Regions from separate parts of the Kitasatospora sp. NPDC032757 genome, predicted to be linked through region 2. Evidence: predicted binding sites of a transcription regulator. Region 2 holds the regulator's gene; the other holds the start of a gene.
What was found. The regulator HrcA, encoded in region 2, represses chaperone genes, less so after heat shock. The targets are predictions, from matches to a motif close to TTNGCACTCNGNNNNNCNGAGTGCNAA.
Positions count from the first base shown of each region.

Region 1: ACZ5WK_RS16640 (FmdB family zinc ribbon protein) is a predicted target of HrcA. The motif match lies at 1,770-1,796, and genes of this name have one in related genera.

Region 1 is NZ_JBVINN010000012.1:100,156-105,777, forward strand. It holds gene ACZ5WK_RS16635 (MFS transporter) at 335-1,660, shown strand; gene ACZ5WK_RS16640 (FmdB family zinc ribbon protein) at 1,808-2,119, shown strand; gene mscL (large conductance mechanosensitive channel protein MscL) at 2,772-3,191, shown strand; gene ACZ5WK_RS16650 (hypothetical protein) at 3,323-3,607, opposite strand; gene ACZ5WK_RS16655 (sigma-70 family RNA polymerase sigma factor) at 3,782-4,753, opposite strand; gene ACZ5WK_RS16660 (phosphatase PAP2 family protein) at 5,188-5,622, shown strand, end outside.
Region 2 is NZ_JBVINN010000017.1:87,798-93,419, forward strand. It holds gene hemW (radical SAM family heme chaperone HemW) at 1-4, shown strand, start outside; gene ACZ5WK_RS20335 (DUF3097 domain-containing protein) at 62-889, opposite strand; gene pspAB (PspA-associated protein PspAB) at 1,053-1,637, opposite strand; gene htpX (zinc metalloprotease HtpX) at 1,696-2,616, opposite strand; gene hrcA (heat-inducible transcriptional repressor HrcA) at 2,877-3,911, shown strand; gene dnaJ (molecular chaperone DnaJ) at 3,987-5,126, shown strand; gene ACZ5WK_RS20360 (16S rRNA (uracil(1498)-N(3))-methyltransferase) at 5,204-5,622, shown strand, end outside.

The DNA of each region.
Region 1 (5,622 bases), on a different contig from region 2:
TCCTGAAGGGTTCGTCCAGCGTTCACCTTCAATTGGCAGGACAATTTTGGACATGCCCTGTACTGTGGAGGCAAGCGCGACATCTACGCGCGTATATGTATGATGGTTGATACACACCCAGCATCTGCCTGACGCAGAGTTGGCGCGACCGCTCGGCGGCCGCGGCCAGACCCCCGGAAACCACGCCGGGCCGGCCCGGTAACTACCCCGGTCGACGCGCGAGAGGACGACTCTCGGCGCCGTCGGGGCCACCCCATGCCCCTTCCGCGCTACCAGGCAGCAGGAAGGACCGACCGTGACGGCCCGCCGAACGGTCGACAACAGCGGCGTCCCGATGGACGCCCCCTCGGGCACCTCGCCGGACACCGCGTCCGCCACCGAGGCCCCCGCCCGCGTCGGGTACGGCGCACTGCTGCGCACCCCGGGCGCCTGGACGTTCCTGGCGCCCGCCTTCGCCGCGCGGCTCCCGTACGCCATGCTCAGCCTGGGCATCCTGCTGCTCGTCTTCGACACCCACGGCTCGTACGGCACGGCCGGCACCGTCGCGGCCGTCTCGGCCGTCGCCCAGGCGCTCGTCGGCCCGCAGACCGGCCGACTGGCCGACCGGTACGGCCAGGCCGCCGTCCTGGTGCCGAGCGTGATCGTGCACGCCGTCTCGGTGGGCGCGCTGATCGCACTGGCGCTCGGCCACGCCCCCGTCTGGGCCCTGCTGCTGGCCGCCGCGCCGGCCGGCGCCAGCGTGCCGCAGATCGGCGCGATGGTGCGCTCCCGCTGGGTCGCCAAGCTCTCCGCCGACGGTGCGCCCGCGGCCAAGCTGAACACCGCGTTCGCCTTCGAGTCGGTGACGGACGAGTTCACCTTCGTGATCGGCCCCGTGCTGGCCAGCGCCATCGCCACCTCGGTCAACCCCTCGGCCGGGCTGATCGCCGAGGCCGCGCTGACCGTCGCCGGCGGGCTCGCCTTCGCCGCGCAGCGCCGCACCGCCCCCGCCCGGCACCCGCACCAGCCAGGGGCCCGCCGCGTCTCGGCGCTCTCCTCGCCCGGTGTCCGGCTGCTGGCCGGCGCGTTCCTGGGCGTCGGCACCGTCTTCGGCGGGATGCAGGTCTCGGTGACCGCCTTCACCGAGTCCGTCGGCCAGCCCGGTGCCAACGGCACGGTGTACGGGATCTTCGCCGGCGGCTCGATGCTGGCCGGTGTGCTCTACGGCATGATCGCCTGGCGCCGGGCCGCCCAGCAGCGGCTGCTGGCCAGCTACGCGCTGCTGGTGCTGGGGTGCTCGACGCTCTGGGCGATGCCCAACCTGGTCGCGCTGTCCGTCGCCGGCCTCGTCTGCGGCCTGGCCATCGCACCCACGCTGATCACCGGGTACACCCTGGTCGAGACGCTGGTCGCGGACGGCGCCAAGACGGAGGCCTTCACCTGGCTGACCGGCGCCATCGGCCTCGGCCTGGCGACCGGCTCCACGGTGGCCGGGCGGCTGATCGACAGCCACGGGCCGTCGGCCGGGTTCCTGGTGCCGGTGGCCGGCGCCGGGCTGGGCCTGGTCGCTCTGGTCGTGCTGCGGCACCTGCTGGTCGCGCCGAGCGCCACGAGCACGGTGGTCGCGGGCGGCGGCGAGCGGCCCGTGACGCGGCAGCTGGTGGGTGCGGCCAAGGGCTGAGCCGAGCGCTTACAGCACTCACGCGGGGGTCGCCACACGGCGACCCCCGGCTCATCTCACATTCGAGTCGCTGGACTGATGCAGCGGAATGCCGCATCATTGACCATCGTTAGCACTCATCAGGCGAGAGTGCCAGGAGGAAGACAAGTGCCCACGTACCAGTACCAGTGCACCGAGTGCGGCAACGGCCTGGAGGCGGTGCAGAAGTTCACCGACGAGGCGCTGACCACGTGCCCCGACTGCCAGGGACGGCTCCGCAAGGTCTTCTCGGCCGTGGGTGTGGTCTTCAAGGGTTCCGGCTTCTACCGGACCGACAGCCGCTCGTCCTCCACCAGCTCGGTGGGCGCGGGTTCGTCCTCGTCGACCTCGTCCTCGTCGACCGCCCCGGCCTCGTCCTCGGGCGGCTCCGCCCCCGCGGCGAGCCCCGCTCCGGCGGCCGCGGCGAAGTCGGCCGGCTGATCCCAGGCTTTCGAAAGGCCCGTTGACCCCGCTCCGGCGGGGCCGGCGGGCCTTTTGCGTTCCCGGCCTTCCCCTTTTGTATTCCCGGGCCCTATCGCGCTCCCCGATCCCTCTTGCGCCCCCGCGGTCATGGGGCATTCCTGCGGCCATGGGGCCTCCTGCGGTCATATGGAATTCACGCGGCCATTGAATTAGCCCGCGCGGGTGGCGGAGTTCATCCACAGCCCCGGGTTGTCCACAGGTTCCGGGAAAGGCCTTCCGTCGGACCTGCGAGCTGCCCAGAGTGTGCGTCATCAGAAGCCGGCCCACCCCGGGCCGGCGCCCTGCGACCACCGGCGGTACCCATGACGACCACGAGCCTCCCCCTTCCGTTCCCGCTCCCCGCGCCCGCCGTCCCGCCACGGCGGGAGGTGCCGTCGTTCCCGCCGATCCGGCGCGGGTCCGGCCGGCTCCACCGGCTCCGGCAGGCCCTGTGGCACCGGCCGGGGCTGCCCGCGCTGCTCCTGCTCGCCGCGGCCGCGGCACTGGCGTCCGGGCCCGCATGGGCGGGCCTGTCGCCGCCCGGAGCCGCGCCCGTCCACCAATCGGGTTGTCAATCGGAGGGCGGCGAAGATCACCCGTAACCGGACAACGACTTCGCCGTTCACGCGACATGAAAGGCTTCAAAGAATTCCTGCTGCGTGGAAATGTCGTCGATCTCGCCGTCGCCGTGGTCATCGGCGCGGCATTCACCAACATTGTCAACGCCTTCGTCAAGGGCGTGATCAATCCGATTGTCGGCGCATTCGGCCCCAAGGACCTGAACGCCTACACGTCCTGCATCAAGGGCCCCTGTGAGCTGAGCGCGACCGGCGAGGCCACGTCCGGGATCCTGATCCTCTGGGGCTCCGTACTGAGCGCGGCCCTGCAGTTCCTGATCACCGCGGCCGTCGTCTACTTCTGCCTGATCCTGCCCATGAGCAGGTACACCGCCAAGCGCAAGACCCTTGCCGAGATCCAGGCGGAGGCGGAGGCCAAGGAGGTCGTCCTGCTCACCCAGATCCGCGATGCGCTGGTCACGCAGCAGCGCTGAGCCGCTTTGCGCCGCGCTGAGCTGTGCCGAAAATCGAGTTGAGCTGTGCCGCGCTGCCGGGCCGCTCGGTCCGGTTCAGGGCGGTTCGGTTCAGGGCGGTCCGGCGCGGCTCGGCGCGCCCCGGGCCCCGGTCAGTCGCCGTGGTGCGGCGGGCGCTGGCTCAGGTACCAGTCCAGCCCCCGCCCACTGCTCTCCCCCGCGGCCGGGCGGTCGCCCCAGCCGGTATCGCTGTCGTCCCGGGACTGCTGGTCCAACGGGTCGCGGAAGACCAGCCGGGCCTTGGGCGCCGCCTCGGCGGCGGGGGTGGCAGGGGCCTCGGTCGGCGCGGGGTCCGTGGTCGGCGCGGGGTCCGTGGTCGCTGTCCGGTCCTGGTCCTCGGTCGGCGCGCCGTTCTGCACGGGCTTCTGCTCGGTCACCGGTCGGCCTCCGTCTTGCACGTTGTCCACTCCTCCAGCCTAGAAGCTCCCGGCGCCGGGACCGGCCCGGCGCCGGCCCACCGTCCGGACACGCAGGCGGGCCCTGGTGCGGGGCGCGTTCCGCACCAGGGCCCGGGCACAGCAGTCGGGGCGGCCGAGGAGGCCCGCAGGCCTTCAGGCGGCCTCGAAGCCCGCATGGTCGGCGATCTTCTTCAGCTCGGCGAGCGCGTGCTTCTCGATCTGGCGGATCCGCTCGCGGGTCAGCCCGTGCTGCTTGCCGACCTCGGTCAGAGTCCGCTCGCGACCGTCCTCCATCCCGTACCGGGACCTGATGATCGACGCCGTACGGTCGTCCAGCCGCCCGATCAGGTCGTCCAGCTCCTCGCGGCGGAGCATGACCATCACGGCGTCCTCCGGGGACGTCGCCCCGGTGTCCTCGACGAGGTCACCGAACTGGGTCTCGCCCTCGTCGTCGACGGACATGTTGAGGCTCACCGGGTCGCGCGCCCAGTCCAGCACGTCCTTGATCCGCGCCTCGGTCGTGTCCAGCTCGGCCGCGATCTCGGCCGGCTCGGCCTCGCGGCCCAGCTCCTTGGACTTCTCGCGCTGCACCCTCCGGATCCGGCCCAGCTCCTCGACCAGGTGGACGGGCAGGCGGATCGTCCGCGACTGGTCGGCGATCGACCGGGTGATCGCCTGCCGGATCCACCAGGTCGCGTAGGTGGAGAACTTGAAGCCCTTCGCGTAGTCGAACTTCTCGACCGCCCTCACCAGGCCGGCGTTGCCCTCCTGGATGAGGTCCAGGAGCGGCAGTCCGCTGCGCGGGTAGCGACGGGCGACGGCGACCACGAGACGGAGGTTGGAGCGGATGAAGACGTCCTTGGCGCGTTCGGCATCCTCGGCTATCGCTTCGAGCTCCTCGCGCTCGACGCCCTTGGGCAGCTCTCCTCCGTCCAGCAGGTGCTGGGCGTACACGCCGGCCTCGATCCGCAGCGAGAGCTCGACCTCCTCGGCGGCATCGAGCAGGGGCGTCCTGGCGATCTCGTCGAGGTACATACCGACCAGGTCACGGTCGGCCTCAAGGTTGGTCGGGCGGGCCGCGCGAGTCCGGTCGGCCCTGTCGCGAACGACGGCACGGGTGGCCATGCTTGCTCCCTTTGCTGGTGTTGCCGAGGTCTGCCTGCCTGCCCTGAGAGGGCAAGAAGTGCGGGCCCCACGGGGCTCACACGTAACGATCCAACGAACAGATTCCGGACAACATTCCCAAGTCGCTCAGATTCTTCCAGCGATGCAGTATCCTGCCGGTTTTCACCCCGGTCATGGACGGAGGGTGACCACTCGGGTGCATCGGGTGTCTATCGGGTGACCGGTTCGGAGCGGCGCGGCGCCCAGCCCTTCGCAGCCCCTTCACCGCTCCACCCCTTTCCTTCGTGAACCCCCGGGCCGCCGCCCGCGTTCCCACGCCACCGGGATTCCGCCCGCACCCACGCCCCGGCGCACGCAGGTCCTCCGCACAAAAGATGCCAAATCGCTATCGGTCGAGCGCCCGCTGGGCACACCGCACTGGGAAGGTGTCAGCCATGCACCTGACCAACAGCTCGTCGCCCATCACCCCGCGTAGCCGGCACCTTCGCCGGCACGTGGCGCTCGCGACCGGTTGTGCCGTGCTGTTCGGCATCCTGGCGGCGCTCGTGCAGACCGGGTGGCACCCGCTCGCCCGGTTCGACCATGCGTGGATCGACAGCACGCACCGCTACGCCCGGGAGCACACGGCCTGGACCGCCTCGGTACAGACGCTCTCCGACATCGGCGGCACGATCACCATGCGAACGCTGCTCGGCCTCGCCGCGCTCTGGCTCTGGCTGATCGGCGCACGGGTGCTGGCCGGCTGGGTGGTGGCACAGACCCTGGTCGGCTGGGGCGCGCAGTGGGCGCTGAAGCTCGCCTTCGACCGCCAGCGGCCGTCCTTCACCGACCCGGTCTCACACGCCGGCGGCCCGGCTCTCCCCTCCGGG
Region 2 (5,622 bases):
CTGACGTCCGCCGACGCGGTCCCGGCCGTCGCCCCGCCGTTCCGGACCGACGCCCGAACGCTCAGTCCGGCAGCGTCACGAAGTCGATCAGCTCCTCGACCTTCGCCAGCAGTGCCGGCTCCAGGTCCCGGTAGGAATCCACCGAGGCGAGGATGCGCTTCCAGGCGGCGGGGGTGTCCACCGGCCAGCCGAGGCGGCGGCAGATGCCCTCCTTCCACTCCTCCTCGTACGGCACGTCCGGCCAGCCGGGGATGCCGACGCTGGACGGCTTCACGGCCTGCCAGACGTCGATGTAGGGGTGGCCGACGACCAGGACGGCGTCGCCGGTGACCCGGGCGGCGATGCGGTGCTCCTTGGTGCCGGGGAGCAGGTGGTCGACCAGGACGCCGAGGCGCCGGCCCGGGCCGGGGGCGAAGTCGGCGACGACCGCGGGCAGGTCGTCGATGCCCTCCAGGTACTCGACCACCACGCCCTCGATCCGCAGGTCGTCGCCCCAGACCCGCTCGACCAGCTCGGCGTCGTGCCGGCCCTCGACGTAGATCCGGGACTCCCGGGCCACCCGGGCGCGGGCGCCGGGGACGGCCACCGACCCGGAGGCGGTCCGGCCGGGGGTGCGCGCGGGCGCCGGGCCGGCGGGGCGGACCAGGGTGACCGTCCGGCCCTCCAGCAGGAAGCCGCGCGGCACCAGGGGGAAGACCCGGTGCCTGCCGAAGCGGTCCTCCAGGGTGACGGTGAAGCCCTCGGCGGTCTTCTCGCAGCGCACCACCGCCCCGCAGAAGCCGGTCGCCGCCTCCTCCACCACGAGGTCGCGCTCGGCGGGCACCTCCGGGGCGGGCTGCTGCTTCTTCCACGGCGGGGTCAGGTCGGGTCCGTACTGGCGGCTGCGCATTCCCCGGAGTCTAGGAGGCGTCAGCCCGTGAACGGTGAGCCGACCGCCGGGACACCCGCGATCCGTGCCCGCAGGGCGACGGCGCGTCCGGGGCGGTGGTCCTCAGGGGCGTCCGGGACGTGGCCGGTGGGGGCGGCGGCCGGCGGATTCCGGCCGGCCGGGGTCACAGACCCGGCGCGCCCCAGACCGGGAACCAGCGGGTGAGGTCCTTCTCCAGCCGCAGGTCGTTCCCGAGCATGGCGTTGACCTGCAGCTCCAGCGGGCTGTTCCGCTTCTCCCCGCCGCCCGGCACCGGCGCGAACGGGTAGAAGGTGCCGCGCTTGTACAGGTAGACCAGCGCCAGCGGCTGCCCCTCGGCGTCGCGGAAGGCGACCAGCGAGCAGAGCAGCTGCGGCCCGAAGCCGTTCGCCTCCAGCTCGCTGTTGACCGCGTGCAGGTCGTTGACCAGCTCCGGCAGCTCCTCGGGCGTGTGCCGGGCGAGCAGCCAGGAGTACCCGTACGCGTCCTTGGAGGCCTCCACCGGGACGCCGCCGCGTTCGGTGTCGGCGTCCAGCAGCGCCCGTACCTGCCGCTCGACCTCGCCGAACGCCCCGCCCTCGACGGAGGCGAAGCAGACCGACCCGACGCCGGTGGGCCGGAAGCCGGAGGCCGCCTCCAGGGTCAGCGCGGCGGACGGTACGCCGAACAGCTGGTCGAGGTCGGGCCTGACCGGCTTGGTGCGGCCGAACAGCGTGTCCAGGAATCCCACGGCGGTCCCTTCCGGAGGTGGTCCGGCTCGCCGGAGCGGCCCGGCGGCCGGAGGCGGTTCAGCGGCCGAGCTGGGCCGAGATCTTCGCCAGCTGCGCCAGCCGCTGCTCCAGCGACGGGTGGGTGGAGAGCAGCTGCGAGGCGGCGTCCCGGGCGCTCAGCGCCGGGGCGAAGTAGAAGGCGTTGTACGCCTGCGCCTGGCGCAGGTCCTTGGTCGGGATCGCGGCGATCTGGCCGGTCACCTTGGTCAGTGCCGAGGCGAGCGCGCTGGGCCGGCCGGTGAGCTGGGCGGCCGCCCGGTCGGCGGCCAGCTCCCGGTAGCGGGAGAGCAGCCGGGTCAGCAGGAAGCTGATCGCGTAGACCACGACCGAGACCAGCGGGATGACCAGCGCGGCGATCGCGGCGTTGGAGTCGTTGCTGTTCCGGGCGCCGCCCATGAAGCCGCCGTACATCGCGATCCGGGTCATCGCCCCGGCCAGCACCCCGAGGAACCCGGCGATGGTCATCACCGCGACGTCCCGGTGGGCGACGTGCGACAGCTCGTGCGCGAGCACGCCCTCCAGCTCCTCCGGATCCAGCCGCCGCAGCAGCCCGGTGGTGACGCAGACCACGGCGTTCTGGGGGTTGCGGCCGGTCGCGAAGGCGTTCGGCATGTCGTTGTCGGCGACCGCCACCCGGGGTTTGGGCATGTCGGCGAGTGCGCAGAGCCGGTCGACGGTGCCGTGCAGCTGGGGGTACTGCTCCGGGGTGACCCGGCGGGCGCCCATCGCCCGTTCGGTGATCTTGTCGCTGAACCAGAACTGCGCGACGAACAGCCCGCCCGAGATCAGCACGATCAGCGGCCAGGCCCCGCGCAGCAGTGCGATCAGCAGACCGGTGAAACCGACGTACAACAGCCCGATCACGAACATCGTCCCGACCATCCGGCCGGTCAGGCCGCGGTCCGGTGCGAAGCGGGTGTGCTGGCCCGAGGTCGACATCTCTGCTCCTCTGTTCGCCGTCCGCTATCGATGCTGCCACCCGGACGGGCGCGGGGCATCACCCGCGCGCCGCGGACTGCAAGCAGGATCACTGTGGCCGGGCCGTTCCTGCCGTCGGACCCGGGCCTTACACTGGCAGGTACGGTTCTGGCACTCGTGTGTTCAGAGTGCCAAAGCCGGGGCCCGCCAGTGGGGTCCGCAGCGAGACACACGGACACATGTCACATCGGACAACGTGCGAAGACGGAGGTGCGTGCCCCATGGCCGGTGAGGTCCGCCAGCTCGACGACCGCAAGCTCGCGGTCCTTCGCGCCATCGTCCAGGACTACGTGGGCACCGAGGAGCCGGTCGGTTCCAAGGCTCTCGTGGAGCGGCACAGCCTGGGCGTGTCCCCGGCCACCGTCCGCAACGACATGGCGGCGCTGGAGGAGGACGGCTACATCCACCAGCCGCACACCAGCGCCGGGCGGATCCCCACCGACAAGGGGTACCGCCTGTTCGTCGACCGGCTGGCCGAGGTCAAGCCGATGAGCGCGCCCGAGCGGCGGGCGATCCGGCACTTCCTGGACGGCGCGGTCGACCTGGACGACGTGGTCGCCCGGACGGTCCGGCTGCTCGCCCAGCTCACCCGGCAGGTCGCGGTGGTCCAGTACCCCTCGCTCTCCCGGTCCACCGTGCGCCACATCGAACTGGTGGCGCTGGCCCCGGCCAAGGTGATGCTCGTCCTGATCACCAACACCGGCCGGGTCGAGCAGCGGCTCGTGGACTGCCCGGGCACGGTCGGCGAGACCGTCCTGGCGGACCTGCGCGCCAAGATCAACACCAGGGCCGTCGGGCAGCGCCTGCCCGAGGTCCCGGAGCTGCTGGACGAGCTGCCGTCCCAGTTCGAGGCGGCCGACCGGCCGGCCGTCACCACCGTCCTGGCGACGCTCTTCGAGGCGCTCGCCGAGCAGAACGAGGAGCGGATCATGCTGGCCGGCACGGCCAACCTGACCCGCTTCGGGCACGACTTCCCGCTCACCATCCAGCCGGTGCTGGAGGCGCTGGAGGAGCAGGTCGTCCTGCTCCGCCTCCTGGGTGAGACGGCCGACGCCGGGATGACGGTCCGGATCGGCCGGGAGAACGCGTACGAAGGGCTCAATTCCACCTCGATCGTCTCCGTGGGCTACGGTTCGGGCGACGAGAGCGTGGCCAAGCTGGGTGTGATCGGTCCGACCCGGATGGACTACCCGGGCACAATGGGGGCGGTGCGAGCGGTGGCACGGTACGTGGGCCAGATCCTGGCCGAGTCGTAGGAACGGCCACCATCGGACATCCGATGGTGGTACCAGTCGCAAGCACTTCAACAGGCGGAACAAGCGGAGCATTTGGTGGCCACGGACTACTACGCGGTACTCGGCGTCCGACGGGATGCGGGGCAGGACGAGATCAAGAAGGCGTTCCGGCGCCTGGCACGCGAACTGCACCCGGACGTCAACCCGGACCCGAAGACGCAGGAGCGGTTCAAGGAGATCAACGCCGCCTACGAGGTGCTCTCCGATCCGCAGAAGCGTCAGGTCTACGACCTCGGCGGCGACCCCCTGTCGCCCAACGGCGGCGGTGCGGGCGGCTTCGGCGCGGGCGCGGCGGGCTTCGGCTTCTCCGACATCATGGACGCCTTCTTCGGCGCCGCCTCCGGCCAGCGCGGCCCGCGCTCCCGGACCAGGCGCGGCCAGGACGCCATGATCCGGCTGGAGATCACCCTGGAGGAGGCCGCCTTCGGCACCACCAAGGAACTCCAGGTCGACACGGCCGTCACCTGCACCACCTGCAGCGGCGAGGGCGCGGCCCCCGGTACCTCCGCGCAGACCTGTGACATGTGCCGCGGCAAGGGCGAGGTCTCCCAGGTCACCCGGTCCTTCCTGGGCCAGGTCATGACCTCCCGCCCCTGCCCGCAGTGCCAGGGCTTCGGCACCGTCGTGCCGACCCCGTGCCCGGAGTGCGCCGGCGACGGCCGCGTCCGCGCCCGCCGCACGCTGACCGTCAAGATCCCGGCCGGTGTCGACAACGGCACCCGGATCCAGCTGGCCGGCGAGGGCGAGGTCGGCCCCGGCGGAGGCCCCGCCGGCGACCTCTACGTCGAGATCGCCGAGACCAGCCACACGGTGTTCCAGCGGCGCGGCGACGACCTGCACTGCACCGTCACCATCCCGATGACGGCCGCCTCGCTCGGCACCCAGGTGCCGCTGCAGACTCTGGACGGGCTGGAGGAGGTCGACATCCGGCCCGGCACCCAGTCGGGCCAGTCGATCCCGCTGCACGGCCGCGGCATCACCCACCTGCGCGGCGGCGGCCGGGGCGACCTGATAGTGCATGTCGAGGTGCAGACGCCCACCAAGCTCGACGCCGAGCAGGAGGAGCTGCTGCGCCGCCTCGCGGTGCTGCGCGGCGAGGAACGGCCCTCGGGCCAGTTCGCGCCGGGCCAGCAGGGGCTGTTCTCCCGCCTGAAGGACGCCTTCAACGGCCGCTGACCGCACCGGCGCCCGGTGACCCGGACGGGGTCACCGGGCGCCGTCGTTCCACCGCACAGAGACCTCAGGGAACCCCCATGACCGCGCCCGTGTTCGTCGTCGAGACCACGCAGCTCGCCACCGCCGCCCCCGGCGCGGTGGTCCGGCTGGACGGTCCGGAGGGGCGGCACGCCGCCGCCGTGAAGCGGCTGGAGCCCGGCGAGGCGGTGACCCTCGCGGACGGGCTGGGCCTCGGCGTGGACGGCACGGTGGCGGCGGTGCACGGCAAGGACGCCGTCGACGTGACGGTGGCCGCCGTCCGGCGGGAGCCCGAGCCGTCGCCGCGGATCGTCGTCGTCCAGGCGCTGCCCAAGGGCGACCGCGGCGAGCTGGCCGTGGAGACCATGACCGAGGTCGGCGTGGACGTGGTGATCCCCTGGGCCGCCTCGCGCTGCATCACCCAGTGGAAGGGCGAGCGCGGCGCCAAGGCGCTCGCCAAGTGGCGGGCCACCGCCCG